Regions from separate parts of the Bradyrhizobium sp. Ken64 genome, predicted to be linked through region 2. Evidence: riboswitches for the same ligand, from Rfam matches in the RefSeq annotation. Region 2 holds a riboswitch; the other holds the start of a gene.

Region 1 (14,400 bases), on a different contig from region 2:
TTTATCCTTTCTCGTTCCAGGACAGGATCGAAATTCCTTACGCTTACCTCCGTTGTGTGGTGTATCAATCGCCATTGAAACCAGTTTTGCTAACGCGCTCCGCCAGCCTTTTTGCAGAACAGCGCGCCGATGGTCCACTTGAACGGTATTTTTCTTGCCCAGGTAATTATGGTAAAAAGGGCCAAGACCTCGGACCGAAGTGCTCAGGTGCGGATTTCACGCATTGCAACGTTCGTAAATTGGTGCATCACCACTGTTCCGGCGGTACTCGCGCGCGTTTCGCTTCTGTAGGGACGAGTTGGCTGCTGCACTAAGCCGCCGCGTCGGTTCACGACCTAGCGTTAGACCCGTTAATCTTCCCTTTTGAGCTTCTCGCGCTCCTGCTGAAGCGCTTCGGTCTCTCGGGCGACCTCGCGTCCTTCGCCCAGTTGTTCCTGGAAACGCTGGCGGGCCTCGGCGAGAACAGCGGGGGCGAAGGATTCAGTCAGCCGAATCTCGATTGCAGATCGGGCACTGCAGGGTGAGTTCATGGGCCCTTTTGCCGCCGTCGGGTTAGATGTCATGAACCCTCCGTTTCGGCAGTTCTTAGGCCCGAATAAACGTGATCCGGCCCCCTTCGCCACGCTTCCGATGTGGCTTTATCTTTGTTTCGACGTCCTGATCGAACGCCGCCAGCATGCGCAGCAGCTCTTCCACGGAAACCAACTTGAACTGCCCTTGAAGCAGCTTGGAGATGTTGGGCTGCTTCACGCCGACGAGCTTCGCGGCTTCGGTCTGAGTGATCTCCCGCTCCGCCATCAACCGCTTCAGTGTACAATGAGGGCTGCCTTGAGTTGGTACTCGTCCGCGTTCGGGAGGCGGTTGGGCTGCATTTATTCCGTGTTGATAGCTTCCGCGTCGCGCAGGCGCTGCCATGCGAGGCCAGATCGTCCCATATGCGGATCGGCGGCCAAAGAGCTGCTGATCGGACCGCGTGAAGGTCAATTTGAACGCTCTACCGCGCTCGAGCGCCTTCGGAGTTTTGGCTTAACCTGTTGCGGGTGTGCTCGTCTTGGGGGACGGCATATATCGGCCGGGGACCACATATGTGTGTGCTTAAGAGTATGGACAGTATTCGTGTGCGCGCGCCTGCGGAATTCAGCATAAGACACGCGTCACTTCCATAGAAGAGATTCTGGCCAGTCTGTGAACTCCAACTCGAAGCTACGTAGGCCGGTGGGTTTTGTCGTGAATTTAAGAGTCTTCCCTGAAAGGTCGGCCAATGAACCAGATGCGAATGTGAAAACTGTCGTGCCGGAAGTTGCGACCCCAATGCCTTGCTCGCCTTCCATGCTAGAGAAGTCGGTCGCCTCGGAGAGTTGCCCAAGTGCAACTCCCTCCAGCGCGTGGTGAAATTCCATGGAGGCCAAGTATGTCCCTTTGTCAGCAGCCCACTCGCTGACCGACACTGCTGTGATCCCCGCGTCGGTCAAGAGACCACCAGCGATCCGGCAGCCATATTGAACGGTGAGAATAATCCGCTCATTCCGAACTCCGGCCGGCTCTCGATCGGCGGCAGTGATCGTGCACGCGTACCGCCTTGTTTCCGCAACCGCCCCCATGCCTAGCCCGATCCACTCGAGAGCGGAACATAGTACAAAAGCGAGAGCGGGTCTTATCATTCGACTGCACCTGATCTGAAATATCGTTCCCTGCTCTGTACAATCTGACGCTACGGGCGATTCAAGCTCCTTCGATCGCTCTGCCGGATCAACGTTACTCCGGTGACTGCGGTGTCGCAGAAGCGAGGCGAGCGGGATCCCCCGGCAGTGCCCTTGGATGGGGCCGGAACGATTTCATTGTCGGTGCGCAGCGGGCAGCACGTCGGTGAACCAAGGCTAGGGGCCGAGCTTTTCAGGTCGGCGGCGGCCATGAGGGGCGCGACGGCCCGCGGCGCCGGAGCGCTACATTCCTGACCCAGGCGCAGGCGCTCTGTGAGCGGACGCCATTTAACGCGGAATGCTCCCGCGGCACAGGTCCCGAAATTTTGCTTCACAATCTCAATGTAAAAGGAAATGTGGCCGAGACGAGCCGTTCAAAGGCAGACTGCCGCTCAAGCAGACGCTCTTCGAGCATCTTACGCTGGAGATCATCTAGCTCGCTTTGAAGCCTTGCGCGACAACGCCAAATGTCATTCCGTACAGATCTGATCTCATTCAAGCGCTCGTCAATCGAAGCCATCACGGATACCGTATCCAACTTGAACCAGCCATGGACGAGTGCTCAATCACGTCCTTCCTCGCTAACACGCCGATAGATCTCAGGACTTGGGCCATCCGCGGACATGATGTCACGATCTCCTCCCAACGTGTCCTCTTGTATCGGCGTCTTTCAACGCAAGAGCACGAAGTAGCGGTTGCTCCCGCAGAAGTTCAGCTTATTTCGCCTCAGCCCGCAGGATTTCAAAAGCTAGCAGCAGCCCGTGAGTGGGCCGACTAGGTAATCCAACCAACACCCGCGGGATCAGGGGTCAGGCCGGTCCCTGTCGAATTGGAGTAGCGATTAATCGGACGGTCGCACCGTCAAACTCTGGGCAGCCGCGCCTTTCAGACTTGAGCACGGCAATTGCCATGCCAGCGAACCTCAGGTGAAATTGAAACAAGCCATGTTCGGTCCTGAGGCTCGTCCTTACCAACGAGCCGGGCTTCGTGGTGACGGCGCGCCAGAGCGGCCTGGATATAAGTCGGAGAGGCTTCAGTCGGCTGGGCTCGGCGAAATCGTGAACGATGCGCACCGCCGGGCGCCTCTCAGTGTCTCGCCCAGCTGCGTAGGTCTTGTTACCGCCGTTCCCGCGTGCGGCCGGCAAGCTAGCAAGCGAACCTCACCACAAAAGTATCTACGATCACCTCTAGCCGGGCCTGGCGCTTGTGGGATCTGTGACACTGAATGTAGTGATCACACCAAGACATCAGACTTTGTTTGTTCGTCCGGACCCGTTCTACAACTAAATCAGCAACTTGCATCTCGGACGCAACTGGCATCGCAGTTGCTAATTGTCCAATTACACCGTGAGCGCTGAGCGCGGCCAGCGGAGTAAGACGGATACATCAACCTTGCGGGAGCGTATTGGCCACCCAATCGCCCGATGGAGCACCGATGCGGCCACCGGACAGCTTACTGCTTGCGGCACACTTGTTGTTGTCAGATCGACCATCACGCCGAACGTTGAGGCGCTAGGCTGATCAACCAACAGAAAGGCCGCGATCTAAGCTCAAAGCGAACTCGCGAATCACGTAAGCCCCTCAAGCCCGTGCGTGAACGCCGGCGGCCAGCTGCAAAGTCGCGCATTTTGATGCAGCCTCGCTCCAGATGCCCCGCTGCATGCTGCGCCGGACCGTCGAGGAACGCGTGGCATCGCTTTCGACGGTTTCCTTGTTTAACAATCAGAACTAATGAGGCGGTGTATGAACATGTCAATCCCGGAGCTTCGGCTTGTCGCTGAAGCATCTATTTTAGCTATTGGGCTGCTGATGTCGTCAGGAGCTAACGCCGACGATGATCTGATGAGAAACGCCAAGCAGATCTTCCATCCAATACCCTCGGTCATTCCTGCAGTAAAAGACAATCCAGTGACGCATGGAAAGGTCGAGCTTGGCAAGATGCTGTTCTTCGATCCGCGGCTATCGGCGAGCGGAATCATTAGCTGCAATACGTGCCACAATCTCGGCACCGGCGGAGTCGATGCCGGTCCGACCTCCGTTGGTCACGGCTGGAAGGTCGGCCTGCGCCGGGCCCCAACTGTCTACAACGCAGTGTTCAATGCGGCGCAATTTTGGGACGGACGCGCCGCGGACCTCAAGGCGCAAGCCACCGGCCCTGTGCAGGCGAGTGCCGAAATGAATGCGACTCCAGATCATGTGCTCGGTATCTTGAACTCAATGCCCAGCTACGTCGTCTTGTTCAAGAACGCTTTTCCGAACGAAGCGAGACCGGTCACCTTTGAAAATTTTGCGAAGGCGATCGAGGCTTTTGAAGCGACTCTCATTACACCTGCGGCTCCATTCGATCAGTATCTGGAGGGCAATACACGTGCTCTCGATGATCAGCAGAAGTCAGGGTTGGCGCTGTTTATGGCGAAGGGATGTTCCTCTTGCCACAATGGAATCAATCTCGGTGGACAGGCCTACTTCCCGTTCGGCGTGATAAAAAAGCCGGACGCAAGCGTGCTTCCGGACGCCGATAAGGGCCGGTTCGCGGTTACCAGGGCGGCTGGCGACGAATATGTCTTCCGCGCGGCGCCATTGCGGAACGTCGCGTTGCGAGCCCCTTACTTCCATTCGGGCCAGGTTTGGAGCCTGAAGCAAGCTGTTGCCCTAATGAGTGACATCCAGCTCGGCGCCGAGCTTAGCGATAGGGAGGAAAACGACATTGTCGCATTTTTGAATTCGCTGACCGGTCGGCTGCCTAGGATCGAATATCCGGTACTACCAACGCGTACCAACACGACACCAAAGCCTTCAATAGACAGATAGCCTTAGCAGCACCGGCCTCATTCCCTGCCGAACAGCAACAGATGCGCTCCAAGAACCCGGGGTCCCGCAATGACGCCAAAATGAATGATCCCCTGCTGTCACTGATAAGCAGGCACATAAACAGCCGCCCGGCCTCAATGCGAGGCCGGGCGAAAGTCACGCGGGAGCGACGCTGCTTTCCGCATGGTTCCAGCTTTCGTCGGTAGGGAGGACTACCGGCGATCGACTTACGACGAGGGCATTCGCCGTCAAACAAGCAGAAGCGGATATCGCTCTGCACAACTTAGCGAGCCGCTTGCCTTCCGCTCCTGTCGTGAACTTCAGGACTTGCTCACCACTTGCCAGCTGTCCGGTTGGCACGGGCAGCGCCTTGATGGAGCTGGGATCCATCGCGCAGGCGGTTTGACTGCCGAGCCCTGAAACTCAACCGTCAGTTTGCCGTCACGCGCCAGTATTTTGGCACCGCCGAATACCAGCAAATCTTCCCGAAGACCGCGCGAAGGCGCAAATTAGGTATGAAATTCCGCAAGGGCGGTAAAATAGATTTTTGTGATGGGACGCATCCATGGGATGGATAAATGAAGCGATAGGACCGTGGTTCGCGTCGAGCGTAAGTGACTTGGAATATGTCACCTAATCGGTATGGCCGGCACGCGGTCGTCCGCCGGATTCGAGCTTGTCGCCGCTGTATGCGATCGCCTCCGCCGGGGCAAACCGGCATTCGTAGGCGCTGGAAACTTTGGAAGCTCGCAAGGATATCGCGAGCTCCCAAAGGGCGTTCATCTTATTCACAGATACGTTGGCGACACGCTCCGTACGATCATGCCTCGGCCCGCAACTCGCGTGCGGCGGCCACCATATTGACGAGCGCGGGACGCACCTCCTCCCATCTTCGAGTTTTCAGTCCGCAGTCGGGATTGATCCAGAGCTGCCGATCGGAAACCCGCTGCCGCGCCAACACAATCAGCTGCTTGATCTCGGCTGCTGCGGGAATGCGCGGTGAATGAATGTCATAGACGCCCGGCCCGATTTCATTAGGATATTTGTAGCTCTTGAAAGCGTCGAGCAATTCCATTTTGGAGCGCGACGCCTCGATTGAAATGACGTCGGCATCCATTGCTGCGATCGCATCGATGATTTCGTTGAACTCGGAATAGCACATGTGCGTATGGATCTGAGTTCCGTCAGCGACAGCGGAGGAGCAAATGCGGAAACTGTCCACTGCCCAATCGAGATAGTCCTTCCACTGCGATTTGCGCAGCGGCAATCCCTCCCGCAACGCAGCCTCGTCGATCTGGATCATGGTCGCTCCAGCTGTTTCAAGGTCGATGACCTCGTCTCGGATCGCGAGAGCGATCTGTCGGCATGTCTCGCTCCGCGGGATGTCGTCACGGACAAACGACCAGTTCAGGATCGTCACCGGTCCGGTCAGCATAGCCTTGACGGGTTTTTTGGTCAGAGACTGCGCATGTCGCCACCATTTAACGGTCATGGGCTTCGGGCGGGAGACATCTCCAAACAGGATAGGAGGACGAACGCACCGCGAGCCATAAGACTGAACCCAGCCGTGCTTGGTGAATGCGAAACCCAACAGCTGCTCGCCAAAGTATTGAACCATGTCGTTGCGCTCGAACTCGCCGTGCACGAGCACGTCCAGGCCGATATCTTCCTGCCAATGCACGGTATGGGCTGTCTCCGCTTTCAGAAGCTGCTCGTACTGCGTGTCATTCAGCGCTCCCCGCGCATGAGCTGCACGCGCATTGCGGACGTCCGCCGTTTGCGGGAAGGATCCGATGGTTGTGGTTGGAAACATTGGCAATGCGAAGGCGACGCGCTGGACGTCGGCGCGCTGGGTGAACGCACTGCGACGGCGACGCATGCTATCGTCGATCGCGGCCATTCGTCCGGCGACGTTCGCACTGTGGATCTTCGGCGATGTTTCGCGGGTGACGGATGCATCCTCTGAGAGCGTGAGTTCATCGGCCACATCGGCAGCATAGCCAGCCAGCGCTTTGCCCAATATCGAAAGCTCCTTGATCTTCTGCACTGAGAACGCCAACCACGTCTTCAGATTGGGATCGAGATCGATCTCTAGCTCAATGTCGGTCGGAACATGAAGCAGCGAGCAGGAGGGGGCAATCTGAACACGGTCCCTGCCCAGTTTTTTGACCATAGGAGCAAGTTGGTCGAGTAGCGCCGGCAGATTAGAGCGCCACACGTTGCGACCATCAACGACACCGAGCGAGACCACGAGATCTCTACGCGCTCTGGCGACAATCGCGTCGAACTGGTCAGGTGCACGAACCAGGTCGACGTGAAGCCCGGCAACGGGCAAGGCCAAGACTGTTTCAAGATTGTCGCCGACAGCCCCGAAGTATGTGGCCAGCATGATTTTAAGGGCCGGCACGGCCTTAGCGAAATGAGCATAGGCCCGGCGGACAGCCGCCCGAGATCCTTCGTCGACGTCCATCACTAGGCATGGCTCGTCGAGCTGAACCCATTCAGCGCCGCGCGAGGCTAGTTCGCGGAGAACATCGACATAGACGGGGAGGAGCCGATCAAGCAGCGAGAGCGGATTGAATGCGGGATTTACGCTTTTGCCGAGCTTCAGGAAAGTGACTGGGCCCACTAGGACGGGCCGCGTCTGATAGCCGAGGCTTCTTGCCTCCTCATATTCCTCGATCGGCTTCCGAGAGGCAAACTTAAAGATCTGATCCTGGTGAAATTCCGGCACCATGTAGTGGTAGTTCGTATCGAACCACTTCGTCATCTCCTGTGCGGCTACGCCGGGCCCATGCTGAGCGTGACCACCGTCCTGAGCGCCACGCGCCATGGTGAAGTAGGTTTTGAGCGACACAGGACCTTCGCTCCAGCCGTAAACGTCGGGAATGGCGCCGACCATTAGGCTGGTATCGAGCACATGGTCGTAGAGCGAGAAGTCATTCGAAGGAATGACGGTCGCACCGCGGGATTTCTGCCGTGCCCAATTAGCGGCACGAAGTCCACTCCCCGCCTCGAGGAGCTCGGCTTCACTGGACTTTCCCGCCCAGTAGCTCTCGAGCGCGAATTTGAGTTCGCGTCGTGGGCCGATGCGTGACGTCCCCAGTGTGGCAACGGGAAGCGAAAGGATTGACATAGCTTAGACCCCATGTTGGGGCAAAGGCCATGGCGGACGCAGACAGCGAACATCGCGTGAGCGACAACTGCTTGGCGCACACCGGGACGCCCCGCCCGTGGACGATATCTTGTCGAGGCAGGTCTCCTGGCTCACGGGTCGTCGCTGCTGTCCGGCCTTCCCGAAGCCGCATGGCTTCAGTGACTTCGTTGGACAGCGGCTCGCCGCTTACAGTTGCGGGGGCAGCGCCGGCATTGCACCGGCTTCCCTCTTAGCTCCGGATCAAACGAAATCCGGAGACCGCGACGGCTTGGATTATGCGCACGAGGATCGATGCGTCAACCTACCGATTCTCGCTGCGACATTGCCCAAGCGATTACGAGCGCACTAGGCAGGTAAGACGGTCTTGCTCGCGGCCTAGTGAACACGCCCGCATCTGTGGAGGCTCCGCTTTTGAAATGCATTCGCTCCCTGCTCGCGTAACGGTTGAGCTCCACCACCGGAACGAACCCGGGCGGCCTTCGGTATCTGTGTGATCGCGAGGAGGCGACCTTTTCCGTCAGCAGCTTTTCGAACCTGCGCGTCAGGAAGGTGCGATCATCCTCGGCCGGCATCCGTTTGGTCACAGCCCACGAGGCTCCCTAGACATTTCGAAAGCCGGATTGCTCCAGGACCGAACGGATGATCAGGTCGGCTCCTTGGTGTTCGGCGGGCCCGCGACCAGGCACGAGGTCGTCCGCCTCCGTGAGGTTGGCCAAGATGATCTTCTCGGTGCACTAGGTGTTCACGTGCTGAGCGACCTTTGCGCCGGCTTCGATGCGTCCGCGGCCGCTCGACGCCGGGCCTGCCTCGCCTCGACTCGCCGCCAGCGACGATAGGCCGTAACGCGGCCACTGAGCATCGAGGGCCTTGTCCTTGTTCGTGACAAATTCGACGGTGTCCTCCGACAGAGCCCTTTGAGGGGTCCCTCGGCGTCGCTCAGCGTCTTAAGCTCATAACGATGTTAATCGACCTCGATGCGCTCCATGCGGTCGTGGTCTCCTCAAGGTCCCACATCTACAACTTCGTTCGCGAAATCGAGCGATGAGGCCTTTTGGTCGCGGGCTGCCTATCCTGTCTTGGACGGGACACAGGTGTCAGGGACCGGACAGACCACCGCGCATTGCGGCGTGTCGCAATGGCCCTCGCACTCCGTACATTTTTTGGCATCGATAACGTAAATGTCACGCTTCAGACTGATCGCCGCGTTGGGACACTCGAACTCACATGCGCCACAAACGGTGCATTGCGAAGCGACGATCTTGTAAGCCATGCCTTCCGACTCCTTAGGCGAGCGATGCCATGGGCGATCCCTTTCAAATGCCGTGCCAAACGCAGACGCGCTCAATGTTGGGCAATTTGCCCAATTCGGCTGTCCCGGGTCTGAGACCATGTTGCGTCTGCGACAGCAACAGGTCGCTTCAATTTCAGGCTACGAGCCATCGGGCCCTCTTGCGAGAGTCAGTCGCGACTTGAAGCTGGAAGCGTCCGTCGGTTTGTTTGGCACGTCAGCGCGGGGGCAAGCGAGGCTGACGCTTCCTCCACCGGCGGCGACAAAACCCGCGAACGGACGCAGGTCTACGTCGGATCTCGGCAAACCTCCGGTCACACACCCCGACTGGAGGTTTGTGCAAGCCTCGCTCATGGCTGCAACGCTAGCTGCGTGGAGGACTCGCTGGAGGCTTGCCAAAACGGGCCTGTGGTATAACAAGCTTCGGAGGGAAATGAAGTGGCGGCGGGACGAGCGACACTGGCCTTGCAGACCGACTGAATTGCACTCAGCCTCATGCCTGGTGCCGAGTAGGCATGGCGGTGCTCGCGAGCGTCGCTTGGCCGCACTCAGCCACTCGCAACTATTTTGGACGAGCTGGAGCAGGGTTGAAAGATGACTGTGCAAATTGCTTCAGTGGCATGGCTTTTCCGAACAGATGGCCCTGCGCAAGGTCGAAGCCGAGTTCGGCCACAGCGATTAGGTCAGCCTGGCTCTCCACACCTTCGGCGACGGTGCGCACATTGTACTCTTTGGCTAGATCGACGATATGGCGGCACACCGTTCGCTTGAGGGGCCCATTCGCGCAGCCGCCGACGAACTGACGATCTACTTTCAATTTCATGAACGGGAATTTTGTCATCCCCATCAGCTGCGGCCAATTGGCACCGACATTGTCGATTGCAAGGCCAATGTTGTGAAAGCGAACCTCACGCGCAACCTCGACCAGGAGATCTAGGTTCTGGATCGCTTCCACGCTCTCGATTTCAATCGTCAAACCGCCGAAAGCGGCGTGCGACGGCATGCGCCGACAGAGATCGCGTACCGCCTGCGGGTCAATCAGGAATGCTGCCGGGAGATTGATGGAGAGATCGATCGAAGTTTGCTGCTCCAGAAGATACTGCCAATCCTTGATCGCGCGGTCGATCACGAACTGCGACAAGTTCCTAAAATGCGGATCGTGAGATTCCGGGATGAAATAGGCCGGTGGAACAACGCCCCAGGTCGGGTGCCGCATTCGCACATGAGCCTCGGCGCCGCGGCGGCTAAGGGTACACGCGTCAAACTTCGGCTCATACCAGAGCTCAAGCCAGCCAGCGTGTAAGGCTTCTCCGACATGGACCGCGGGACGGGGCGCCGGCTCTCTTGGCAAGAGCATGCCGATCCGATCGCGCAACGTCTCGGCTGCAAACGGCGCCCTGAGCGGCGGCAGCATAGCAAGTCCATATTCACTACCGACCTGCTGCACTGCCGCCATGATGATCGACTCGCGCGCTCCGAACGCCAGCACTCGGCCTGCAAATTCTTCGCGTACCAGTATCTCGAGCAATCGTCCAGGCTCGATGCGGTCCGAGCCAATGCCGAGCAGGATCAGATCAGGGAACTCCGTGCGGAGTACGTGCGGCAACTCGTCAGCAGTCCTGCATTCGCTGATAACAAACCCCATATCCTCCAGCACATCCCGTAGAAAGGCGCGCAGATGCCGCTTGCCGACGGCCAGGCACGCCCGCGGCCGCACCTTACGTTGCCCGAAGATTACAGGTTTCCCTCCGACCAGTTCGGCCTGCCCATGTTCCATCGCAACCACTCCTGTTCCGTGACGGTGCCTTAAACGAGGAGCGAAGGTCCAAACAAGCTGTGCTTCCCGATATCTTTCGATTGTTCGAGATAAGCTTAAGATAGTGCATTGGTGTGCAAAATCTTTCGCGATCTTGCTCAGACGATTTTATCGGACGCACGCGTATGATACCTGTCGCGCTTCGCGCAAGTACGAGTGACGCACGCGAGGTGGGAATCTCTCCTTCGGACGCACCGAGCTGACGCTCTATGGCGCTGCGATCATCGTGGCGCACGATTTGTTGAAGCGAGTAGTTCGTGAGCGACGATCGGCAATCACTCTTACGAATGTTTGATCGGCATGACCGGCGTGTGCCGTGATATGTTTTCCAATCGAAGGCAGTCCATCATGAGTTCGCAGCTGCTCAAGCCGCAGTCGATTCTGAGAACGGCAATGGCTTGCAATTACCTCAGCTCTGTTGCCTATAGCGAGTGTGGACGTGCTGCTTCCTACCGAGCCTGATAGTTGCTCTCAATTGCGTTTTCTGTATCCTCCTGAGCATGAATTTCCCCCAGAGGGCCAGGTCGGGTGTTCGTGTTGGTGCTGAAGGGCAAGGCACGTCCAGCGCGTGCACGGCTTTGCGCAAGAGCGTGCCAGGAGATGAGAACGCGGTCGCAAAAGCGGTCAAAGAGCTACTTTCCGAGTTAGGTGGCCCCGGATCGGAGTTCAGCCTTCAAGGCGCGAAGCAGGCGGCGTTGCGCCTGATTCAGCATCCCGAACAGGGCTTCATTTTTGTCGTTGAGGAACAAGGCACCGGGCAGATTGTAGGGTTAGCTAGCATCTCGGCCGTACAGGCCGTGAGAGCAGCCGGAGCGTACGGCGTGCTTCAGGAGCTATGGATTTCTCGTGACTTCCGGAGCTCTGACTGCGGTCGGCATCTGCTCGAGGCGGTAGATTCGGAGGCGAAGCGACGCGGCTGGCAGATGATTGAGGTTGCGTTGCCTCCGGATGGTTATCCGGCCCTAGAACGGGTACGCCACTTCTACGAGGAGAGGGGATATCGGGTTGGAGGATTGCGCGCGCGCAAGAGGCTCTGACAGTAGTACGACCTCTGCGCCACACACTTGAAGCGCTCTGGGCTAGCGTGCTATCGGTAAAGTCCTTCAAGCAGTAAATCCTGGGCTTGTTCCTTCTCAAAACGAACGCTTCACGCGTGCGTCGCGGCCAAGCATGATCGAGAACCTTGACGCTGATGCGGTGCTGACTCCCACCGCGAGCGGTTACCTCTTCGGCCTTCTTGGCGAGAACGTTCGAAAATATCGGCGATCAATCATTCTGCGTTGTGGGAAGCGATACCGCGACCCGCCCGACCAAAAGGCGACAGGTCGGCGGCGGCCCGTTCCGGGCGGAGCCCGACCCAGCATTACGAATCCTTCTTTTGCGCTTCCCATGCAGTGCGATTACCGGCTCTGGTTTGAGATCACCGCACACAAACGCCATCCATTCGTCACCAATTACATTCTCTCGGCGACTGGCTAGCCAGTCGTCTACCACACTCATTCCTGCAGCTTGGTGCGGCGGACCGGCGCGTGAAAAGATTCCGCACCACCTTGCCACTCCTGCTGGCGAATTTCGAGGAAGGTGAGCGAGATCAGCCATCACACTGATCCGGTAGAAGATTCCGTAATGAGCAATGCGCCGAGTGCCGCGTCCAATACGACATTCGTGCAGCTTCCACCCTGCGCAGGACTGGATGCAAGCGGACCGCTTTCGCCGTTTGGCCCCACCGAAGACGTGGCCGAGGGAATCATGCGCGACAAAGAGCCTCCCTTTTTGATCGACCGTCAGTCCGTCAGGACCGCTCGTCGCGAAGAACCAGCTGAATCGTCCGACTTTCCCCACGCCATCACGCATCAGCGGTACGCGCCAGATGCAATTGTCGCGCGTCATTGCAACGTACATTACGGTCTCGTCCGGACTGAGCACCAGGCCATTCGGGCCCGGGCCATTAGAAATCAAGCAGTCGATCCGGCCGTCAGGGCACAGTCGAAATGCCCGGCCGGTACGATCGTGCAATCCAGTCTGGCCCTGATCGGTGAAATAGATGTCGCGTTTGGTCGCGATATGCAGCTCGTTGCAGCCTCTGAAGGACTCGGAATTGCGGTGGCCCAGCAACGGCCGGATGGTCCCTCTCTGTCGATCGAGCTCCAGGAGACCGTTGATATAGTCGGACACGAGCACCCGGCCGTCCGGAGCAACCTTCAGACGTTCGGCCAGCCGTCGTATTCGATGATCAAAGACCAGACGCCCTCCGGTGAAATCCGGAAATGCGGCCGAAGGGGATCTCGACGACATAGAGATTCCCGGACTGGTCGAACGACGGTCCCTCGATGAAACAATCTACTGGATATGCCCCGCGGTTCGCGTCTGCCCATTCCGAAGAAACACCCGGGCGACGAAACTCCGCCGGCATCGACGAGAACACGCTGGTCTCCATCAGCTTGGGCGGGTTTTCGAGATGCTTATGATGCGCCTTCCAGCCTGCGACGCGGCTGGCCCTCGTATTTGTAGCCGAACTGCTTGGGCATTGGGCCCTTGTTGCGATCGTTGCGCCCAGTTTGCTCCCAGGCGTGAGCCAGGATTCCGACCGCGCGCGACAAGCAGAAGATCCCCCGCGCGAGCGGAGAGGCGAAGCCCAGTTCGCCGTAAATGACCGCCGTCGCGCCATCGATGTTCATCGGAATGAGCATGCTCTTGCGCTGTTGCATCACCCGCTCGATCGCGCGAGCGGCCTTGGCATAATCGCCGCCGACACTGCCCTCGTCAGCTGCGGCATCCACCAGCGCCAATAGCGGGGCCGCGCGCGGGTCGACTGGATGAAACCGGTGGCCGAAGCCCGGCAGATATTTGCTGCGGGTTGCGGTGAAATGGTCGATTGCAGCGCCAGCGGCCTGCTCGATCTCTCGCCCTTGGCGCCGTCGCAGCACATCCTCGTAGAGTTCGATAGCCTGCTCCCCTGCTCCGCCATGCACGTCATCGAGCGTGTTGATTGCCGAGGCCATTGCGCCATTCAGGGGCAGGCCGCAGCTCACCGCCATTTGGGCAATTGCAATGGAGGGCGCGTGCGGACCGTGGTCAACGGATCCAACCAGCGCAGCTTGCAGCAGCTGCTCCTGTGCTGGCGTCGGCAGATTGCCACGCAACATCAGCCAGATCATGGCGGGAAAGGAAACGCGGCCTATCAAATCTTCAATTGGATAACCCCGATAGGCGATGCGACCTGGCGCGATATCGCAAATGGAGGTTCGCCACCAACTGGCCGCTTGCTGTCTCAGTTCTTCTTCGCTCATTTCCAGTTCCGTCCTTTCAACCTGCCGATTGCCAACCGACGCAAGCCGTCGGATGTCATGATATCGGTCCGTCCGTGGCTACGCGGACGGGCAGGAAATCAGCCTCTCCTTGCTTTGGCGTCCCGACGGCTCGGCTTGAGACCAGTTGCTCAACCTCCGCATACGAATAGCCGAGCCGCTGCAGCCATCGCTCAGTGTCTGCTCCGAGCGTCGCAGGTGGTGAAGGCACCGAAAACTCCTCATCCAGCCGGAACCCCGGCCGCGTGATTCGTAACGGCTGCGCACCGTCTTGTTCTGGCGCCAAAGTCTCGACGAATCCGCGCTCAAGGACCTGTGGC
Region 2 (14,400 bases):
TCCTCGCGCGTCGACAGCGCCTCGGCTGCCGCCTCGAACAATTGCGCAAGGCCTGAGAAGACGTCGCGAAACAGGCCCGAGACGCGCAGCGTGACGTCGATGCGGGGCCGACCAAGCTCGGCAGGCGCGATGATGTCGTAGCCGGTCACACGGCCCGACGCGTGATCCCAGCGGGGCGCGAGGCCGGCCAGATGCAGCGCCATGGCAAACTCTTCGCCCGCGGTGCGCATCGTCGCCGAGCCCCAGAGATCGACGACAAGGCCCTTCGGCCAGTCGCCATGATCCTGCAGATGACGGCGGAGCAGCTCTTCCGCGAGCTTGATGCCTTGCGCATGCGCGGACGGCGTTGGCACCGCGCGCGGATCGACGGCAAAGAGATTGCGTCCCGTGGGCAGCACGTCCTGGCGGCCGCGATAGGGTGAGCCTGACGGCCCCGGCGCGACGCGCTGTCCTGCAAGCGCGACCCGCAAAGCGTCGCGTTCCGCTTCACCGCAGGCGCCGCGGCCGAACACGTGCAGGCCGTCGCCGAACTGGCTTTCCTTGAGATCGCAGACGAAGCGGTCGATCCGCGGAATCGCTTCGGCCGGCGCGGCGGCTGCATCGAGGCCAAGATCGTCTTCAAGGCCTGCCGCGCGCGCCTCGTCGCGGATCGCGGCGATCAGACGCTGGCGGCGGGCGGGATCGAGGCCATCGGCCGTCGAGTACTCGTCGAGGAGCTGTTCAAGCCTGCGCAATCCGTCGGGCACCGCTGATGCTGCGAGCTGCGGCGGCAGATGGCCGATCGTGACGGCACCCAGGCGCCGCTTGGCCTGCGCAGCCTCGCCGGGATCGTTGACGATGAAGGGATAGATGACGGGCAAATCGCCAATCAGGGCTTCCGGCCAGCACGCCTGCGACAGCGCCACGGATTTTCCCGGCAGCCATTCCAGCGTGCCGTGGGCGCCCATGTGCACGACGGCATCACAGCCCTGCTCCCGGAGCCAGAGAGAGAAGGCGACATAGGCGTGGCGCGGCGTGCGGGCGAGATCGTGATAGTCGGCATCGCGCGTGGTCGCATCGCCACGCTCCGGCTGAACCGCGATGATCGACCGGCCGCATTCAATCGCGGCGAAATGGAAGGCGCCGTCGCGACAACCCGGATCGGTCTCCGGCGCGCCCCAGGCTTGCGCGAGATCATCCTGCAAGGATTGCGGAAGGCGCGAGAGCGCTGCGCGGTAATCGGCGACGCTCCAGTTCAAGGTCTGCTTGAGCAATCTCTCGCCGAGTCCGTGGACCGGCGCGACATCGAAGCCGGCTTCCGCGAGGTCGGACACCAAAGCCTCGACCGACGCCAGCGCATCGAGACCCACCGCATGCGCGATCTGATGCGGGCGGCCCGGATAGTTGGAGAGCACGAGTGCCAACCGCTTTTCAGCAGCCGGCGTCTCCGCAAGGCGCCGCCAGGCCGCAACGCGCGCGGCGACGGCCTTCACGCGCTCATCGTCCGGCCTGTGCGCCAGATGCGAAAATTGCAAATCGGGATCGCGCGTCGCTGCCGACTTAAAGCTCACCACGCCCGCAAACAGGCGGCCGTCGACCTCGGGCAGCACCACATGCATCGCGAGGTCGCCAGGCGACAGGCCGCGGAGCGAGCTCGCCCAATCCTCGCGCCGCGCCGTGGAGAGCGCGACCTGGAACACCGGGCAGGACGCGACATCGAACGGCGTCGTGCCGTCGTCGCCCATCGCCGAGAACGCCGTCGCATTGACGATCGCGGCCGGAGGATTTTGCGCGAGATACCCGCGCAACCAATCCGCAACGCCTGGAGCCTTCAGCGAGGTGACGAACACACCATGCGCGTCGTACCCCTTCTCGCGCAGCGCCGCGATCAGGGCATCGATCGGGCCTGTGTCTGCGGCGGTGAGATAGGAGCGATAGAAGGCCACGAGCGCGCGCGGCCTGCCCTCACCCGACGCCGGCGCGGCAATGACACCGCGCGCCGGATCGTAAAAGCCCATCTCGGGCACGGTCATCTCGCCGATAACAGGTCCCGCATAGAGGCCCGAGGCCAACGCAAGCTGAGCGATCGCGGCTTGCGCCGCGACAGGGCCGCCGGTGTCGCAGAGCACCTTGAGCCGCCGCAATGTCGAGACCGGCAGGGTCGAATATGCATCCAGTCGCGTGTCGTCGCGGCCGTCGGCCGGCAACACGGCCAGCACGATGCCGCGCTCCTTCACCAGTTGCTGCAGCGCCGCGAGCCCATACGGCCAGTAGGATTCCCCGCCGATCAGACGCACGAGGATGCCGCGCGCCTGCGCAAGCGTGCGCTCGATGTAGGTGTCGACCGAGAGCGGATGACGGAGTTCGGCGAGATTGACGAGGCGTAGCGACGGCAGGCTGTCGCGGCCCCGGCGCCAGCCGGCCGCGAACGCCGCCAGATCGGAATCCGAATACGAGAGCACCACGAGATCGGCCGGGTCCTGGCCGATGTCCCTTGGTGTCGCAGTCTCCTCGAGACCGCGGCTCTCGCGGAAGACGACGTGCATCAGATACCAGATCCTGAAAGACCGAGTCCCGCCTTGATCGCGGCTTCATCAATGTTTCCGTGCTCGCCGATCACGACGAGCTTTGACTGCCTCGCACCCATGCCCCAGGGCTTGTCGAACTGGTGTCGCACGCGCTCGCCGACCGCTTGCAGCAAGAGGCGCATCGGCTTGCCTTCCACCGCGATGTATCCCTTGACGCGCAGGACGTTCTGCTCGCGCGCCAGACGCTGAACGGATGCGACCAGCGTGTCGATATCGGTCACCTCAGGAACATCAATGACGACGGATGCAAAATCGTCGTGCTCGTGATCCTCCTCGCCGTCGTGATGCGAGGGACGCGCGGCGAGATCGTTCTCGGCGGCAGCGCCGAGGCCGAGGATGAGGCGGGCGTCGATCGCACCGTCGGTGATCGCCAGCATCGGCACGCGGCGCGGCATCTCGGCGGTGATCGCCGCCTTGGCTGCTTCGAGGCCTGCCGCGCCCGCAAGATCGGCCTTGGTCAGCAGCACGATGTCGGCGCAGGCAATCTGGTCCTCGAACACTTCCGACAGCGGCGTCTCATGGTCGAGATTGCCGTCCGCCGCGCGCTGCGCTTCGACGGCGTCAGGGTCGGGCGCGAACCGGCCGGCGGCGACAGCTTCGGCGTCGGCCAGCGCGATCACGCCGTCGACCGTGATGCGCGAACGGATCTCCGGCCAGTCGAACGCCTTCAGCAACGGCTTGGGCAGCGCCAGGCCCGAGGTCTCGATCAGGATGTGATCGGGCCGCACCGGCCGCGACAGCAGCTTCTCCATGGTCGGAATGAAATCGTCGGCGACGGTGCAGCAGATGCAGCCATTGGCGAGTTCGATGATGTTCTCTTCCGGGCAATTCGCATCGGCGCAGGATTTCAGAATCTCGCCATCGACGCCCTCGCTGCCGAACTCGTTGACGAGCACCGCCAGCTTCTTGCCGTTGGCGTTGGCAAGCAGATGCTGGATCAGCGTGGTCTTGCCGGAGCCGAGAAAGCCTGTGACGACCGTGACCGGGACTTTTGCGAGCGAATTCATTCGGCGGCCTCCGGCACGACGGCCAAGGGGAGAATGGGGGGAATGCGGGCAAGCGATTGCTTGCGGAAGATCTCCGGGCGGCTGCGCCAGGGCACGAGGCCGTCGGGCGCGGCCACATAGGCTGCGGCGCCCGCGACGACGTCGCTCGCATTCGCATCCGACAGACGGCCATAGACATAGGACCAGCGGCCAGGCGCGCTGAGCGCGACCGAGCAACCCTGGTTGCAGGCCGAGAGGCATTCGACGGGAACCACGCTGACGCCGTCAGGCACGCCGGCCTCGAGGATCGCACCGTGCAGGCGCTTGCCGGGCGTCGTCTCGCCCTCGCCAAGCGTCTGGCCGGCGCGGCAGGTGATGCAGACATGAAGTGTGACGGTCATCGCTTCTTCCAGAATAAACAGCGGGAAGCGATGAGGCCCACGAACCGTTCTTGCGAAGGCCCGTTTCCCCGTCGCGGAACACCCCGTCCGCCGGTCCAAAATCGTCCGCGCTGGCAGGTCTCCCGGCTTCCGGAGCAGGGTTTCCCCTTCGATCCCCGCCTTCCCGATCCCGTAGGGGATCAGTGGCTTCGGGCATCTCTCCGGTCACGGTCGCGGGGGCGGCTGCATTTTGGAACCAAATCTTGCCGATTCGGACCCTATCGCATTCCCTCTTCGCCTGTCGTAGGACAGGAACCAACGCCGGGTCACCATTTGCCCCCGACCGCCTCTTGTCAAGCCGAAGGACCCCGTCCGATGACGTCAGAACCGGATACCCAGACGGCCGACGAAACCGACGCCCGCCACGCCTCGAAAATGGCGAAGAAGAAGGTCGCCCGCGACAAGATCATGGCGACCAAGAGCGGCGAAAAGGGCCTCATCATCGTCCACACCGGCGCCGGCAAGGGCAAGTCGTCCTCGGCCTTCGGCATGATCGTCCGCTGCGTCGCCCATGGCTTCCCCTGCGCGGTCGTGCAGTTCATCAAGGGCGCCTGGGATACCGGCGAGCGCCGCATGCTCACCGGCCATTTCGGCGACCTCTGCCAATTCCACGCCATGGGCGAGGGTTTTACCTGGGAGACGCAGGACCGCGCTCGCGACATCGCCGCAGCGCGCGCCGGCTGGGAGAAGGCCAAGGAGCTGATCCTCGACCAGAATCTCCGCATGGTCGTGCTCGACGAGATCAACATCGCGCTGCGCTACGATTATCTGGACATCGCCGAGGTCGTCGATTTCCTGGTGACCTCGAAGCCGCCGATGACGCATGTCGTGCTCACCGGACGCAACGCCAAGGACGAGTTGATCGAGATCGCCGATCTCGTCACCGAGATGACGCTGGTCAAGCACCCCTTCCGCTCCGGCATCAAGGCGCAAGCCGGCGTGGAGTTCTAAGAAACTCGCGATGGCGCGCGCCTTGATGATCCAGGGGGCCGGCTCGGACGTGGGCAAGTCGCTCATCGTTGCCGGCCTCGCGCGCGCCTTTGTGCGACGCGGCCTGCGCGTGCTCCCGTTCAAGCCGCAGAACATGTCGAACAACGCGGCCGTCACCGTCGACGGCGGCGAGATCGGCCGCGCCCAGGCACTCCAGGCACTGGCCGCTCGCGTCGAGCCGCACACCGACATGAATCCGGTGCTGCTCAAGCCCGAGACCGATGTCGGCGCGCAGGTGATCGTGCAAGGGAAACGCCTCGCGACCGCGCGTGCGCGTGAATATGCGGCGATGAAGCCGTCATTGATGGGCGCGGTGCTGGAGAGTTTTGAGCGGCTGAAAGCGCGCGCCGATCTCGTGCTGGTGGAGGGCGCCGGCAGTCCGGCCGAGGTGAACCTGCGCAAGGCCGACATCGCCAATATGGGCTTTGCGCGCAAGGCCGATGTGCCGGTCGTGCTGGTCGGCGACATCGACCGCGGCGGGGTCATCGCGCAACTCGTCGGCATCAAGACGGTGATCGACCCGGACGATGCCGCGATGATCCGGGGTTTTGTCATCAACAAGTTCCGCGGCGATCCCACATTATTCGACGACGGCTACAGACTGATCGAAGAGAAGACCGCATGGCGCGGCCTCGGCGTGCTGCCCTGGTTCGCGCGCGCCGGCGAACTGCCGGCCGAGGATGCGCTGGGCCTGAGCGATGCGCGCAAGCCGGGCCAATGCAAGATCGCCTGTCTCGCACTGTCGCGGATCGCCAATTTCGACGATCTCGATCCGCTCAAGCTCGAGCCCGGCGTCGATCTCGTGATGGTGCGGCCGGGCGAAGCAATTCCCGGCGACGTCAGGCTCGTCATCATCCCCGGATCGAAATCCACCCGCGGCGACCTCGCCTTCCTGCGCGCCCAGGGCTGGGACATCGATCTCCTGGCGCATCACCGCAGAGGCGGCCATGTGCTCGGCCTCTGCGGCGGCTATCAGATGCTCGGACGCAGCGTCACGGATCCTGAAGGGATCGAGGGCCCCGCGGGCGACACAGATGGCCTCGGGCTTCTGGATGTGGCAACGGTGATGAGCCCGCAGAAGACACTGACGCGTGTCGCGGCCGTGCATGCCGCGACGGATCAGCCGATCGAGGCTTATGAAATCCACATCGGGCGCACCGATGGGTCGGATCGCGCGCGGCCATTCGCAAGGCTGAATGGCGAACCGGAAGGCGCGATCTCGCGCGACGGACGCGTGCAAGGCAGCTATCTGCACGGCCTGTTCACGTCGGATGATTTCCGTAAGGCCTTTTTGGCGAAGCTCGACATTCCCGCCGGCGACGAGCCCTATCACGCCAGGGTCGAGAGCGCGCTCGATGCGCTCGCCGATCACATCGAGCAACATCTCGACGTCGACGGCCTGCTCGCGCTAGCGCGCTAGCGCCTCGGCCAGGCGCGTCCATTCGAGTTCGCTCCCCGGAAGCCCGAGGCGCAGCCATGTCGGCTCTCGCGCGAAAACGCGCGACCAGATATGGCGACGCGCCAGCTGCTCCTGTGCGGCAAGGGCGTCAGCCGTCCCGTAGAGACGAAACAGCTGCGTCCCGCCGACGAGCGTCCAGCCTTGCGACTGCACCATGCCGTCGAGGCGAACGCAGTCTCGCACGAGCCGCGCGGACGTTGCCTCGGCCCAGGTATCGTCACGCAGAGCACGGCAACCGATCGCGATCGCCGCTCCCGAGACCGGCCAGGGCCCCGACATCGATGCGAGCCTGGCGATGTCGGATGAATTGCCGAGCGCGAAGCCGAGCCGCAGGCCGGCAAGGCCGTAGAACTTTCCGAAGGAGCGCAGGATCAGCAGGCCCGGCCGACCCTCGGATGCAAGTGAAAGCTGCGGGGCCACATCGGCAAAACTCTCGTCGATGACGAGGCGGCCCACGCGCGGCAGCAGCGTCAGCAAATCCCTTGGTGCGTAGCATCGGCCGTCAGGATTGTTGGGATTGACGACAATGGCGACGTCGGCGCCAGCCAGCGCCTCGAGCGCGCTGACCTCTTCCACCTCCCAGCCCGCGGCCGAGAGGACCCCGGCATATTCGTTGTAGGTCGGCGCGAGGATGCGCGCGCGGCCGGGCGGCGCGAGCTGCGGCAGCAGTTGAATCGCGGCCTGTGCGCCGCCAAGCGCGACAACCGCCGCGCTCGTGCCGTAAGCGTGCCGCGCCGCCTGATGCAGCGCCTCGATCTCGGCGCGCGACGGCAACGCGCTCCACGCGCGCGAGCTCACCTCGCCCACGGGATAAGGCAGGCGGTTGATCCCGGTCGACAGATCGATCCAATCCTCCGCGCGACCGCCAAAACGCTGCTGGGCCTGATCGAGATTTCCACCGTGCTCGCGCATGCGCTGTTCTTTCACGCGAAGGCCAGGATCGCAAGGACACCGGCGAGCAGCAGCATGGCGCGGCGGTAAACCGTCAATCCCCGATCGATGTCGGCGGCAAGCGGATCGCGCGCACCTTCATTCAGCCAGGGCTCGTTGGTGGTGCTGCCGTGATAGATCCGCGGACCGCTGAGCCGCACACCAAGCGCGCCGGCCATGGCGGCTTCCGGCCAGCCGGCATTGGGCGATCGATGTCGGCGTGCGTCCCGCGTCATGCACGACAGCGCCTCTGATCGCCGTGGCGCCAGCAGCACGAACAGACAGCCGGTCAGCCGCGCCGGAATGAAATTGGCGACATCGTCGATGCGCGCCGCGGCCCAGCCGAAAGCTTCGTGGCGCTCGGAGCGATGGCCGATCATGGAGTCCAGCGTGTTGATCGCCTTGTAGCCCAAAATGCCGGGCAAGCCGAACAGCGCGCCCCAGAACATCGGTGCGACGATGCCGTCGGATGCATTCTCGGCGAGGCTCTCGATCGCCGCACGAGCAATCCCGGCCTCGTCGAGCGCTGCGGGATCGCGGCCGACGATGCGCGAGACCGCCTCGCGTGCGGCGACGGTGTCACCGGCCCGCATGGGATTTGCGACGGCAGCCACGTGGTCGTGCAACGAACGCAAGGCGACCAGCGGCCAGGCCAGGACGCCGACCAGCACGATCTGGATCCAGCCCACGGCAAGCAAGGACTGAAGCGTCCAGCCGAGCGCGACGGAGAGCGCGATCACCACGAGCGCACCGGCGAGACCCGCGGCGCGGCGGAATGCCGGCGTATCGGACGGCCGATTCCAGGCAGCGTCGATGGTAGAGATCAGCCGGCCCAGCCAGGTGACAGGATGGCCGATGTGCGCGAACAACCACGACGGCCAGCCCAACAGGGCATCCACCGCCATCGCCACCGCCATCGCACCCGCAAAACCCACGCACGCCTCCTGTCCCGCCCCTGTTGCGCAAAGGGTGGCCGAAGCGCAAGCCCCCGGCTGGCGGATTTCGGCTTTGTTTTTGGCCGCGTTTGGTGATTAGTGCAGGCCGACAGGAGACTTTATGGCGGTCATTTTGATCACCGGCGGAGCACGGTCGGGCAAGAGCAAGCGCGCGGAAATGCGCGCGCGCGCCTTACCCGGGCAGCCGGTCTATGTCGCGACGGCCGAGGCTCTCGATGCCGAAATGGAGGCGCGCATCGCGAGGCATCGCGCGCGCCGCGGAACCGACTGGATCGAACGCGAAGTGCCGCTCGATCTCGTCCCCGCGCTGGTCGCAACCGATGGCGGCGGCGCGCGGCTCGTCGATTGCCTGACGTTGTGGCTCTCCAACCTCATGCATGCGGAGCGCGATTGGGAACGAGAGGTGAGCGAGCTCGTCACCGCCCTGCCCCGCCTTAAGAGCCCCGTCGTCTTCGTCACCAACGAAGTCGGCCTCGGCATCGTGCCTGACAACGCGCTGGCGCGGAGCTTCCGCGACGCCGCCGGGTTCATGAACCAGGCCATCGCGGCCGTTGCCGACGAGGTCGAGATCGTCGTCGCGGGCCTGCCGATGAAACTGAAATGATGCCGCGCGACGAATTCTTGCGAGATGTCATCGCCGATCTCAGAACGGCGGCATCGTTCGTGACGATCCTCCCGGTCGCTCCTTCGAAGCCCGCGGCTGACGGCGCCATCGCGCGCGCGACCTGGGCCCTGCCCGTCGCGGGACTGCTGGTCGGCCTTGCCGGCGCCTTGGTCTACAAGGTCGCCAGCTGGTTCGGTCTGGCACCGAACCTTGCCGCCCTGCTCGCGCTGGCCGCGACCGCCCTCATCACCGGCGCGCTGCACGAGGACGGCCTTGCCGATACCGCCGACGGGCTCGGCGGCGGCCGCACGCGCGAGCGCAAGCTCGAGATCATGCGTGACAGCCGGATCGGCACCTATGGCGTCTGCACGCTGATCCTGTCCTTCGGCCTGCGCTGGAGCGCGCTCGCGGCGATCGCCAATCCGTGGGCAGTCGCGCTCGCGCTGTGCGCTGCGCACACTGCGGCCCGCGCGGGGTTGCCGGCCTTCATGTCGCAGGTCGCGCCTGCACGACCTGACGGCTTGTCGGCGAGCGCCGGATCACCGCCGGGCCGCAGCGTTGCGATCGCATTCGCTGTTGGAACCCTCGCGCTCACGTTCGCGCTTGGGCCGGGCAAGGCGCTGGTGAGCCTGATCCTGATCTCCCTCGCCGGCCTGATGCTGGCGCGACTTGCCATCCGCCAGATCGGCGGGCAGACCGGCGACATCCTCGGCGCGTTCGAGCAGACCGGCGAGATCCTGATCCTGCTGGTTGCCGCAGCTTTCCAGATCGGAGGGTGACGCGATGGTCGAGTTCGACGACATTTTTCGCCAGCACTTGCGCGAGCTGTTCGTGTGGCGCCGCGACGTGCGCCGCTTTCGCGCCGATCCGTTGCCTGACGGCGCCATCGATCGCCTGATCGAGACGGCCTGTCTCTCACCCTCGGTCGGCCTCAGCCAGCCCTGGCGCTTTGTCATCGTCGACGACGCCGCACGGCGTCGCGCCGTGATCGACGACTTCAAAGCGTGCAACGCCGACGCGCTGAATGCCTATGCTGGTGAGCGCGCAGCGCGCTACGCCACGCTGAAACTGTCGGGTCTCGAACAGGCCCCCGGCCACCTCGCCGTGTTCGCGGACAAGGCCAGCGACACCGGTCACGGCCTCGGCCGCGCGACGATGCCGGAGACGACGGAATATTCCGTGGTCGCGGCGATCACCGCGATGTGGCTGGCCGCGCGCGCCGACGACATCGGGCTTGGCTGGGTCTCGATCCTCCATCCGGATCGCATCCACGCCATTCTCGACGTGCCCGACACCTGGAAATTCATCGCCTATCTCTGCATCGGCTATCCCGAGATCGAATGCGACCGGCCCGAGCTGGAACAGGCGAAGTGGGAGCAGCGGCGGGGTGCGGAAGAATTCACGCTGCGGCGTTAATCAGGCCACGCCGGAGATCCGCTGCGAATGAGCAGTCACAAACGCATTTTTTCATCAATTGTGGATGCCGGCTGTTCGGGCTAAAGCATCGGGTTGGGGCAAACCATCATGCAAAGACATCCATGACCGAACGGCCTTCCGCTCTCGCGGTGGATCGCCGCGGGTTCATTCGCCTTGCCAGCACGACCGCCGCGGGGTGGCTGGCGCTCGGCGCGACATCTGATCGCATGCGCGTCGTCGCATCGCTGACCGCATTGCCGCTCGACGACGAACTTACCAGAAGGAGCATGATCGACAGCCCGACCTCCCGCCTGGGTGGCCTCATCGTGGGCTTGAGGCAGCGAGGCTGGGTCGAAGGCGTCAATTTCCGCCTTGAGCTCCGTTCGACCTTCGGCGCGCCGGATAGACTGAAAACCGCGGTTCAGGAATTGCTGGCGCTCAAGCCGGATGTGATCCTGACCGGCTCGACGATCGAAACCGCGGCCGTCCTCGAAGCCACGAAAACCATCCCGATCGTGTTCGCGACCGCCAACGATCCCGTCGGCAACGGCTTCGTCGAAAGCCTTGCCCGTCCCGGCGGCAACGTGACCGGCTTCACCAACAGCACCGCCGAGATGGGTGGCAAATGGCTTCAGCTCATCCGGGAGGCCGTGCCGGATCTTGCGCGCGTCGGCATCCTGTTCAACCCGGCGACCACACCTCGCGGCGGCCGCTTCTTCCTCGATTCCATCGAACAAGAGGCAGCACTGTCCGGCGTGTCCGTGGTCCCCGCCCCCGTCAGCGCGCCGACGGAGATTGACGAAGCCGTCAGACGCTTTACCGAACCGCCCAAGGCCGCGATGATCGCGCTCGTCGACAGCTTTCTGGTGGTCAACCGGCAGGCTATCATCGCGGCAACCGCGAAGCATCGCGTGCCCACGATCTACCCGTTCCATTATTTCATGGATGCGGGCGGGCTGATGAGCTACGGGCCGACCCTCGAAGTGCGCTCGGCCGACTACGTCGATCTCATCCTGCGCGGCACCAAGGCCGGCGATCTTCCGGTGCAATCGCCGCGGAAATATGAGCTCCTGATCAACCGCACGGTCGCCCGCACGCTGGATTTGACGCTCCCATTCACGCTGCTCGCGCGCGCCGACGAGATCCGCGAGTGAACGAGACGATCGACCAGGGAGATTTGCGGCCGCCTGCCGGCCGGCTGTTCCGCAAATACCTCTACTCGATCGTCGCGCTCGCTTTTGCCGCGCTCGCCATCAACACCGGCTTCGACGTCTGGTTCTCCTATCGCGAGCAGAAGCAGCTTCTGGCGGCGACCCAGCGCGAGCAGGCAGCAAGCGCCGCGATCCAGATCGGCCAGTTCATTGGCCAGATCGAAAACCAGATCAGGTGGCTCTCGCGCCTGCCCCCGGAGCTGTCCACGAACGAGGACCAGCGCCTGAACGCCATCCGCCTCCTGCGCCTCTCGCCCGCGATCGCGGAAATCGCCGAGCTCGACGCCCAAGGCCGCGAGCAGGTGCGCGTGTCGCGCCGCGTCGCAGACAGGATCGGCAGCAAGGCCGACCTCTCCGCCTCGCAGGCCTTCCGCGGCGCCAATGAAAGCCGCGCCTATTACGGACCGGTCTACTTCCTCGGTGACACCGAGCCGTTCATGACGCTTGCCACGCGCGGAACCGGTCTCACGCCCGATGTGATTGTCGCCGAGGTCAATCTTCGCTTCATCTGGGACCTCGTCGCCGGGATCAGGGTCGGCAACACCGGCAAGGCCTATGTGGTCGATCGGATGGGGTTGTTGATCGCGCATCCCGATCTGTGGCCGGCGTTGCGTCGCAGCGATCTCTCCGGCCATGCCGACGTCCGCGCCGCGCTCGATGGCATCGGGCCGCCCTCGGGCGGCCTGGTCAAGGAGGATCTGTCCGGTCAACGCGTGCTGTCGACCTATGCGACCGTCCCCTCGCTGGGCTGGCTGGTGTTCGTCGAGCTGCCGCTCACCGAAGCCTTTGCGCCGATCTATGCGTCGATCGGACGCTCGACTTTTCTCCTGGTCATCCTGCTGGCATGTGCGGTGCTGGTCTCTCTCTTTCTGAGCCGGCGCATGACCGTGCCGATCCAGATCCTGACGCAGGGCGCGCGGCGGATCGGCAGCGGCGACCTCGGCCTGCGGCTCGCGATCAAGACCGGTGACGAGCTGGAGGCGCTCGGCGATCAGTTCAACCGGATGGCTGCTCACTTGCGCGAATCCTATGCGACGCTCGAGCGCAAGGTGATCGAGCGCACCTCCGAACTGGAAAGGACCCGCGACCAGGCCCTTGCCGAGCACGATGCCGCCGAGCGCGCGCGCAGCGCGGCGGTCGCAGCCAACGAGACCAAATCGCGCTTTCTCGCGGTCGTCAGCCACGAGCTACGCACGCCGCTGAACGGCGTCATGGGCGTGCTGCAAACGTTCGACGACGGCAGCCTCGGCGAAGTGCAGCGGCGCCACCTCACGACCGCGGCCGCGTCGGGCGAAACGCTGATCGCGCTGGTCGACGGCATCCTCGAATATGCGCGCCTGGAGGCCAGCGCCGAGACTCTGGAGACCCGCGATTTCCGCCTCGACCAGCTCATCGAAACGGCCGCCGATCTGATGCGTCCGCAGGCCTCTCACAAGGGCCTGACCTTCGATCTCGCCTGCGATGCGACGATCAACACCTCCGTGCATGGCGATCCGGTGCGGCTCAATCGCATCCTGCTCAATCTGATCGGCAACGCGATCAAGTTCACCCCGCGCGGCGGCATCGGCTTGAGCGCGGCCGCCGAGGCACATGACGATCATGTCCTGCTGCGCATCACCGTTCGCGATACCGGCATCGGCATCGCGCCCGACATGCACGAGCGGATTTTCGAGGATTTCGTCCAGGCCGACGACAGCATCGCGCGGCGGTTCGGCGGCACCGGCCTTGGACTGGCGATCGCGCGGCGCCTCACCCGCCTGATGCGCGGCGAGCTCACGGTGGCGAGCACGCCGGGTAAGGGCAGCTCGTTCATGCTTGAGGTCCCGCTTGGCCTCGCCACGACCGACATCGCGCAAGGCGCGGTTCAGCCGCCATCGCGGCAGCTTCGCGTGCTGCTGGTCGACGACGACCCCGTCAATTGCGAGGTCGGTGAAGCGATGTTGAAGAGGCTCGGCCACCACGCCACCATCGCCACGAACGGCGCGTCGGCCATCGCACACGCGCGCGACCAGGCGTTCGATGTCATCCTGATGGATCTGCACATGCCCGACATGGACGGCGTCGAGGCGGCATCGCGGATCCGAACGCTCGATCTGCCGACCATGCCGCGCATCATCGCGGTAACCGCCGACATGTCGCGCCGCGCCCGCGAGCGGCTCGCGGGGGCAGGCATTGCCAGGATCGTCAGCAAGCCGATCCTGATCAATGCGCTGCGCGAGGCGATCGAGGACGATGCCCAGAACCAGCCAGCGGCGGCGCAACTCGCCGCAGGCGCGTTGATCGACCGGCATTTCCTCGATGACCAGAAAGAGCTGCTGGGCGCGGCGCAGATCGCAAAACTCCACGACCTGCTGGAACAGACCAGCGAAAAGCTGGTCGAGGACATCGCCAAGGCAGCAGTGATTGGCGATGCCACGCAACTCGCACGCTGCGTGCATCAACTCGGCAGCGGCGCGAGTGCGCTCGGCTTGGTCCGCTTGTTCGAGCGCTGCCGTGAGGTCGAACTGGCGGCGGTCACGATGTCCACGCCCGAATGCCAGAGTGCCGCCCGCGAGCTCGCCGCGCTTCGAAAGGCCTCGATGAGCGCGCTGGACGATCTGCTCCGGCCGACCTAAGAGCCTTCGGTCACTGGACTGAAATACAAGATGATCGGAGGCGCCGGTGCGCGCAAGATATCTCGCCATTGGTCTCATGCTGCTCGCCCCTGCCGCGCGCGCCGAGGTCGAACAGTTTCCGGCCGGCTTCAAGACTAAAACCATCGCGGCCAACGGCACGCAGATTCATGTTCGCGTCGGCGGTCAGGGGCCTGCCGTGATCCTGATCCACGGTTTTGGTGATACC

The links. Region 2 has a riboswitch for cobalamin ahead of AC0L2F_RS20850 (DUF1636 family protein). Riboswitches for the same ligand answer to the same signal wherever they lie in the genome.
Region 1: it holds a riboswitch for cobalamin, as region 2 does, so the genes downstream of both, metE (5-methyltetrahydropteroyltriglutamate--homocysteine S-methyltransferase) here and AC0L2F_RS20850 (DUF1636 family protein) in region 2, are expected to answer to the same signal.

The regions. Positions count from the first base shown of each region.
Region 1 covers NZ_JBVVPA010000021.1:45,579-59,978, reverse strand. Annotated here, with positions in the region: gene AC0L2F_RS28465 (hypothetical protein) at 351-563, opposite strand; gene AC0L2F_RS28460 (helix-turn-helix domain-containing protein) at 586-798, opposite strand; gene AC0L2F_RS28455 (cytochrome-c peroxidase) at 3,444-4,511, shown strand; gene metE (5-methyltetrahydropteroyltriglutamate--homocysteine S-methyltransferase) at 5,332-7,647, opposite strand; cobalamin riboswitch at 7,747-7,946, opposite strand; gene AC0L2F_RS28445 (4Fe-4S binding protein) at 8,735-8,938, opposite strand; gene AC0L2F_RS28440 (EAL domain-containing response regulator) at 9,519-10,733, opposite strand; gene AC0L2F_RS28435 (GNAT family N-acetyltransferase) at 11,351-11,809, shown strand; gene AC0L2F_RS28430 (SMP-30/gluconolactonase/LRE family protein) at 12,039-13,067, opposite strand; gene AC0L2F_RS28425 (citryl-CoA lyase) at 13,235-14,062, opposite strand; gene AC0L2F_RS28420 (CaiB/BaiF CoA transferase family protein) at 14,118-14,400, opposite strand, start outside.
Region 2 covers NZ_JBVVPA010000012.1:148,062-162,461, reverse strand. Annotated here, with positions in the region: gene cobN (cobaltochelatase subunit CobN) at 1-2,525, opposite strand, end outside; gene cobW (cobalamin biosynthesis protein CobW) at 2,525-3,574, opposite strand; gene AC0L2F_RS20850 (DUF1636 family protein) at 3,571-3,954, opposite strand; cobalamin riboswitch at 4,050-4,268, opposite strand; gene cobO (cob(I)yrinic acid a,c-diamide adenosyltransferase) at 4,309-4,944, shown strand; gene AC0L2F_RS20840 (cobyric acid synthase) at 4,955-6,403, shown strand; gene cobD (threonine-phosphate decarboxylase CobD) at 6,392-7,354, opposite strand; gene cbiB (adenosylcobinamide-phosphate synthase CbiB) at 7,366-8,307, opposite strand; gene cobU (bifunctional adenosylcobinamide kinase/adenosylcobinamide-phosphate guanylyltransferase) at 8,429-8,932, shown strand; gene cobS (adenosylcobinamide-GDP ribazoletransferase) at 8,929-9,711, shown strand; gene bluB (5,6-dimethylbenzimidazole synthase) at 9,716-10,348, shown strand; gene AC0L2F_RS20810 (ABC transporter substrate-binding protein) at 10,471-11,502, shown strand; gene AC0L2F_RS20805 (hybrid sensor histidine kinase/response regulator) at 11,499-14,174, shown strand; gene AC0L2F_RS20800 (alpha/beta fold hydrolase) at 14,251-14,400, shown strand, end outside.